2 linked regions of the Cohaesibacter gelatinilyticus genome follow. The protein of the gene in region 1 interacts with the protein of each later gene in a pairwise test. Links are inferred from orthologs where the notes say so. Each region holds a gene or a part of one and is shown on either strand. Other genes may lie near its edges. The genes, in order: CRO57_RS23075 and CRO57_RS06895.

Evidence for each region.
Region 2: the proteins of CRO57_RS23075 (region 1) and CRO57_RS06895 interact in binary tests that used the Escherichia coli proteins (3 or more experiments, as listed by UniProt). The link is inferred for Cohaesibacter gelatinilyticus from one-to-one orthologs.

The regions. Positions count from the first base shown.
Region 1 is NZ_OBEL01000009.1:45,577-48,896, reverse strand. What follows is about bases 92-3,085. They hold CRO57_RS23075 (sulfurtransferase TusA family protein), read right to left. Parts: upstream 1,722-3,085; coding sequence 1,461-1,721; downstream 92-1,460. Other genes in these bases: CRO57_RS23065 (methyl-accepting chemotaxis protein), read right to left, coding at 2,529-3,085; CRO57_RS23070 (DUF924 family protein), read left to right, coding at 1,905-2,441; CRO57_RS23080 (D-alanyl-D-alanine carboxypeptidase family protein), read left to right, coding at 241-1,464. Also shown: CRO57_RS23085 (M20 aminoacylase family protein), read right to left, coding at 1-11; more of CRO57_RS23065, read right to left, coding at 3,086-3,320. UniProt on the Escherichia coli protein: Sulfur carrier protein involved in sulfur trafficking in the cell. Part of a sulfur-relay system required for 2-thiolation during synthesis of 2-thiouridine of the modified wobble base 5-methylaminomethyl-2-thiouridine (mnm(5)s(2)U) in tRNA.
Region 2 is NZ_OBEL01000001.1:1,542,104-1,545,339, forward strand. Bases 166-3,075 are described here. They hold CRO57_RS06895 (cysteine desulfurase family protein), read right to left. Parts: upstream 2,257-3,075; coding sequence 1,075-2,256; downstream 166-1,074. Other genes in these bases: sufB (Fe-S cluster assembly protein SufB), read right to left, coding at 166-813; CRO57_RS06900 (alpha/beta hydrolase), read left to right, coding at 2,576-3,075. In the rest of the region: more of sufB, read right to left, coding at 1-165; more of CRO57_RS06900, read left to right, coding at 3,076-3,236. UniProt on the Escherichia coli protein: Master enzyme that delivers sulfur to a number of partners involved in Fe-S cluster assembly, tRNA modification or cofactor biosynthesis. Catalyzes the removal of elemental sulfur from cysteine to produce alanine.

The sequences.
Region 1 (3,320 bases):
ATTACGGGCATTGAAAAACCTTTTGGGGATTGTGTAGGCGGGAGAGATCAAGACTAATCACTCTTTTGGGATAGAGCAATGCTTAGTGTTGTGACCTGGCAGACAGTTTGGATAAGCTGCTGTGATGAGGATTAGCGATGGCCAGTCCTATTCAAATCAGCTATGCAAGGAACTTATATTTTGTGCATAGGGATATGGGGCAGCAATATGGGTGTGTTAAGCGGATTTGCAGATAAGAGAATGCGTAAGCTGACACAGAAAGCCAAGCGGTTTGGTGTCTTTGCCTTTCTGTCTGCCAGCCTTATACTCGGTGCCGGGATGGATCTTGGAGCTGAAGCTGCCAAGAAGAAGAGCAAAAAGAAAGCCCCATTGCCGGAAGTTTCGGTTGATGAGATTCTCTCGCCCAATCCGATGCTGCTTCTGGATGTTGATACTGGCAAGGTTCTGTATCACCGCAATGGCAATCAGAAATGGTATCCGGCATCGCTGACCAAGATGATGACGGCTTATGTCACTTTCCGCGCTATTGCATCTGGTGAGTTGCATCCCGATTCTCTGGTTGAGATTTCCCCCCATGCATTATCCTACCCGCCGTCAAAAATGGGGTTCAAGGTCGGCACGCGCCTGACTGTCGACAATGCCCTGAAGATGGTGATCGTCAAATCCGCCAATGATATAGCTGCCGCTTTGGCAGAGCGCGTATCTGGAAGTGAAGCCGCTTTTGCGCGACGCATGAATGACGAGGCGCGTCGTCTTGGCATGGTGTCGTCAAATTTTGTCAATGCCAACGGCATTCACCGTCCGGGTCAGAAAAGTTCTGCTCGTGACATGGCCGTTCTGGCGAGAGCCATTCTGATCGAATTCCCACAATATCGACCACTCTTTCAGATCCCGGCCATTCGTCATGGCAAACGGATTCTGCGCTCCTACAACAAGTTGCTGGAAAGCTATGCTGGCACAAATGGCATGAAGACCGGCTTTGTATGTGCATCCGGCTTCAATTTGGTAGCAGCAGCCAATCGCAATGGGCGGCAATTGGTGGCAGTGGTGCTTGGCGCTCCCAATACCCAGTCTAGGGCAGAGACGGCTGCCTATTTGCTCAATCGCGGTTTTACCCAACCTAACATGGTATCCGGTCGCGGCCTTTCCATTGCGCAATCGGCTTCTTTTGGACCACAACTGGAACCGATCAATATGCGCCCTGAAATCTGCACCAAACGCTCCAATCCCAAATGGTCGGGTCGGGTCAAAGTGATCGGCAGTTATTTGGAGCCGCGCTTCAAGCTGATGGATCCGGTGCGGGTTTATGCTGGTATCAAGAAGAAAAAGGGGCGGGTAGTAATGCCTGCCCAATTGGTGCATTTGCCACTTGCGGCTCCGCGTGCCAAGGGGCCTTTGAAATTGACACAGTTGCGCAAAGCACAGTCTGGCGGATTGATCAGTTTGCCAAAACCAAAGCCTTAATCAGGCTCGGTGTTTGAGGTCTCAGAGCCTTTTTCAATGACATAGCGATATTGCTCGCCTGATTGCTCCATTTCCAGCAGGGTGTGATTTTTCTGGTTGCAAAAATGGGGTAGGTCGATGCTGGACATGGGATCGGTACAGATCACTTCCACAATGTCACCGGGCTGCAATTCGCGTAGCCTCTTGCCGGCTTGTAACACCGGCAACGGGCATTTCAAGCCAGTCAAATCCAGACTTTGCGTGATAGAGAATGCCATTCTTGTTCCTTGCTTCCGCCAGTATTTCTGGCCCTTCCAGATTTTGCGGTTAATCAACTGGATATTGCAGGTGAAGTCAATTCCTGTCCATATTGGAACGACGCTGGAAAAGGGGCAGGTTGTTTTCTGAAATTTATGAGCCTAAAGTCGTAGCCCTTGGGATTTTGGAAGGGAGTGAGTGGAATGACGCCGCAGGCTGTTCTGGATTTTTGGTTTGGGGCAGAGCCTCGCTTTTGGTTTGCCAAGGATGATGATTTCGATACGCAGATTAAAGAGAAATTTGCTATCACTCTTGAGCAAGCTCGCCAAGGCGAATTGGTGGATTGGGAAGAGGCACAGGATGGTTTGCTAGCGTTGATTATCGTGTTGGATCAGTTCTCACGTAACCTCTATCGGGGATCAGGCGAGGCCTTTGCAACCGATGCTTATGCGCTGACCCTTAGCAAGCGGATTGTAAAATCGCAGCAATGGGATGAGCTGGACGATACACGAAAGATGTTTGCAGTCATGCCGATGATGCATTCGGAGAATTTGCAGGATCAACAGGACTGCCTGAAGCATATGGAAATGATTGGGCAGGAAAGTTCGATCCATTATGCCAAGGTCCATCTGGAAATTATCGAGCGTTTTGGCCGTTTTCCCCATCGCAACGAGCTGCTTGGTCGCCTGACCAGTGCAGAAGAACAGGACTTCCTGGATGAAGGCGGATTTTCCGGTTAGAAAAGATGCCTCGATTCTGAGTACCAAAAATCCCGGCTTTGCTGATGCAAACCGGGATTTTTATTGATCTGTCTTTCAATTCAATTACTAGGCCGCTGCTACCCTGGTCAGGAAGTCATTGATGGCGCTGCGCAACTGATCGGTCTCTGTGGTGACATTTTGTGATGATTCCAGCGCAGTATCAGCCGATTGTGATGTTTCCTCAATGGCATTGTTTACGCCCAGAATATTCTCGGTGACCGACTGGGTGCCAATGGCAGCCTGCTGAACATTCTGACTGATCTCAATGGTCGCAGCACCTTGCTGTTCTACCGCTTCTGCAATGGCAGAGGTGAAGTTCTGCACTTCCTCCATCACTTGCGTAATGCCTTGAATGTTTTCAGCGGCCTCACCGGTGGAAGTTTGAATGCCCGAGATCTGTTGTGAGATTTCCTCTGTGGCTTTGGAGGTTTGGGTAGCAAGTTCCTTAACTTCGGATGCAACAACGGCAAAGCCTTTGCCCATTTCACCAGCACGAGCCGCCTCAATGGTGGCGTTCAGAGCCAGCAGATTGGTTTGCTCGGCAATGTCTTGGATAAGAGAAATGACCGATCCGATTTTCTGTGATGCATCTGTCAGTTCCATCACCTTGGCGTTGGTGATTTCGGTGGTTTGAGATGCCTGTGCCACAATATTGTTGGTTTGCGCAATCTGGGAGCTGATTTCCTCGATGGAAGCTGATAGCTCTTCTGCCGCTGCGGCGACAGTATGCACATTGGTGGAGGCCTCTTCAGAAGAAGCTGACACATTGGTCGACAGAGACGATGTCTGACGCGCTTGATCGGACAGGTTTGATGCAACATTATTCATGGAAGTTGCATTTTCTGAGAGATTGCCCAG
Region 2 (3,236 bases), on another replicon or contig:
AGCCACCAGCTCAACCACGGCCGCATGCAGCTGATTTTCATCACGCTGCGGCGCGGTGCAACCTTCCAGATAGGACACATAAGAGCCCTTGTCTGCAATGATCAGCGTGCGCTCGAACTGACCCGTATTCTGTTCATTGATACGGAAATAGGTCGACAATTCCATTGGGCAACGAACGCCTTCGGGAATGTAAACGAATGAGCCATCAGTGAAGACCGCACTGTTCAGTGTCGCATAGAAATTATCTGTTACAGGTACAACGGAACCAAGATATTTTTGTACCAGTTCAGGATATTCTTTGACCGCTTCCGAAATCGGGCAGAAGATGACCCCAGCTTTCTTCAACTCTTCCTTGAAGGTGGTAGCAACGGAAACGGAATCGAACACCGCATCGACTGCTACCTTGGTATGAACGCGGTTTTCTTCGGAAACGCCAGCCAGAATCTCCTGCTCTTGAAGCGGAATACCCAGCTTCTCATAGGTACGTAGAAGCTCCGGATCCACTTCATCCAAGCTCTTCAAGCCTTCGGTATTTTTAGGAGCTGCATAATAATACAAATCCTGGAAATCGATCTTCGGGTAATTTACTCGCGCCCAGCTTGGCTCTTCCATGGTCTGCCAGCGCTTATAGGCATCAAGCCGCCAATCCAGCATCCATTGTGGTTCATCTTTTTTGGCAGAGATAAACCGAATGATATCTTCATTCAGGCCCTTCGGAGCCTTTTCTGTTTCAATATCGGTAACAAAGCCATATTTGTACTGGTCAACGTCGATCTCGCGTACTTGATCGACCGTTTCCTTAACAGCAGCCATCTGCTACTCCATCCTAAGCGGTTTCAAAGACCGCCGGTCCATTGAACTGCCTTATCACGGTCTGGCAATTTAATCATTACCAGTTGACTGAAACCGTCCCGAAATGCCTGATTGCAGAGATTAAAGCATTCCGTTTCAATCAAATGTCGCCAGCAAACCTTACTTGCAATTGCGACACACCCTTTATTTCATCACTCTGTTGGTCCGCCAAAGTGACGCATAACTGATTTTGAGCATCATATAGGAGGCCGGGGGGCCCTTTCACAATGCCAAACTCAGCTTTTTTGAGTGTTTGGCACAAATTTTCGCCAAGACACTCAATAATTTTTCGACGTCCTCCGTCGTGCTTGCCCAGCCCAGACTGACGCGAACAGCAGCACCAGCCAAAACAGCATCAACTCCCATGGCGATCAGCACATGAGAGGCTGAAATCTTGCCCGAAGAACAGGCAGAACCAGAACTCACCGCAACACCGGCCAGATCCAGCTGAATCAACATAGTTTCAGCCCGCATGCCAGGGATGGCGAACTGACTGCAATTATCTATACGGGCAGCTCCTTCACCAAAGATCACAACATCCGGTACCAAGTCCCGCAAACCGGCCTCGAAGCGATCTCGCAGACCACGCAGGCGCGCCATCTCGCTGTCGTTACTCGTATCTTGCGCCTGTTCGAACGCCAACTCGGCAGCAATTCCGAAGCCCACAATGGCCTGAACATCTTCTGTTCCAGCCCGATTGCGATTTTCCTGCGGCCCACCGGTAATCAGCTGCTCTGGTTCCAGTCCTTCACGCGCCATCACCAGCGCCCCGATCCCTTTTGGGCCACCAAGTTTGTGCGAAGATAGCGACATCGATGTGCATCCCACCTGACCAATATCAAGTGGAATGCGACCAGCTGCCTGAACAGCATCAATATGGCAATAAGCGTCGAACTCTTTTGCCAGCTTCGCAATCTCTTCAATCGGCTGTATCACACCGGTTTCGCTATTCACTGCCATAATTGCAACCATGGCGACGCCGTGACTACCATCATGCTGTTCGAGCAGGCCACGCAGCTCCACAAGATCCACAACACCATTTTCGTCAACAGGAATTGAGGTCATTTGGCTTTCAGCAAAGCGTCCACCGGCCAAAACAGATGGATGCTCAACCGCACTGTAATAAAGATGAGAAGCCGATTTTGTCTCGTAATCCCATTTCATATTTGGGGTCAGGGCCTGCATGTTGGCCTCTGTCGCGCCAGACATAAAAATTACACAACCAGAATCACCATTCACAAGTTGCGCAACTTGCGACCGTGCTCGTTCGATCGCCGCGCGCGCCTTGCGTCCTTCCGCGTGAATAGACGAAGCATTACCGACTAGATCCATGGCCTGTATCACCGCCTCTCGCACTTGGGGACGTAACGGCGCAGTAGCGTTATAATCGAGATAATGTCTCACTCTATCACTCGCTTTGTTCACACCTGACAACCAGCCCTTGATCTGCCTTCTTAACCAATGAACAAGGGCATATGCGATTTATTGACGGTAAATATCCCAAAAGACTTGAAATTTCCCCATTTCTTTATGCTATGAAAGAAACTGAGAAATAGATCTTGCCAGTTCCAATTTGGAATAATTCTAAATTGAAGCTAGTGAACTTGTCTTTTTGAGTCAAGTTAAACACAGCCTGATATACCCAAAATTACGTATTTGGGCATTATTGGTCGGGCAAGATCATGATTAAGACAATCGTATTCAGGAGAGGATCGGGCACCCTATGCCAGAGGTGATCTTCAACGGCCCTGCGGGGCGCTTGGAAGGCCGGCTACATCCGTCCAAAAACCGCAAAGCTCCCATTGCACTCATTTTGCATCCTCATCCACGCTTCGGCGGGACGATGAACAATGAGATCATCTATCATCTTTACTACATGTTTGCGCGTCGTGGCTTCACTGTTCTGCGCTTCAACTTCCGTGGTGTTGGTCGCTCTCAAGGTCAGTTCGACCATGGTGTAGGCGAGTTATCAGATGCTGCAGCGGCCTTGGATTGGGTTCAGACCTTCCATTCAGAAGCCCCAGGCGTTTGGATTGCCGGCTTCTCCTTCGGCGCCTGGATCGGCATGCAGCTCTTGATGCGTCGTCCAGAGGTGGAAGGTTTCATTTCCATTGCCCCACCGGCAAACCTCTATGATTTCTCCTTCCTGGCTCCGTGCCCATCTTCAGGGCTCATCACCCATGGTGGAATGGACAAGGTTGTACCTCACAAGGATGTTCAGGCACTTGTGGACAAGCTGAAAACTCAAAAAGGCATCGTGATTGATCAGGAAATCATTCCGGGTGCCAACCACTTCTTCAAGGAAGAAACGGATCAGCTCATCAATGTCTGCGCCAACTATCTGGATCAACGCATCGGCTTTGATTCGTCCCAGCTATTGGACG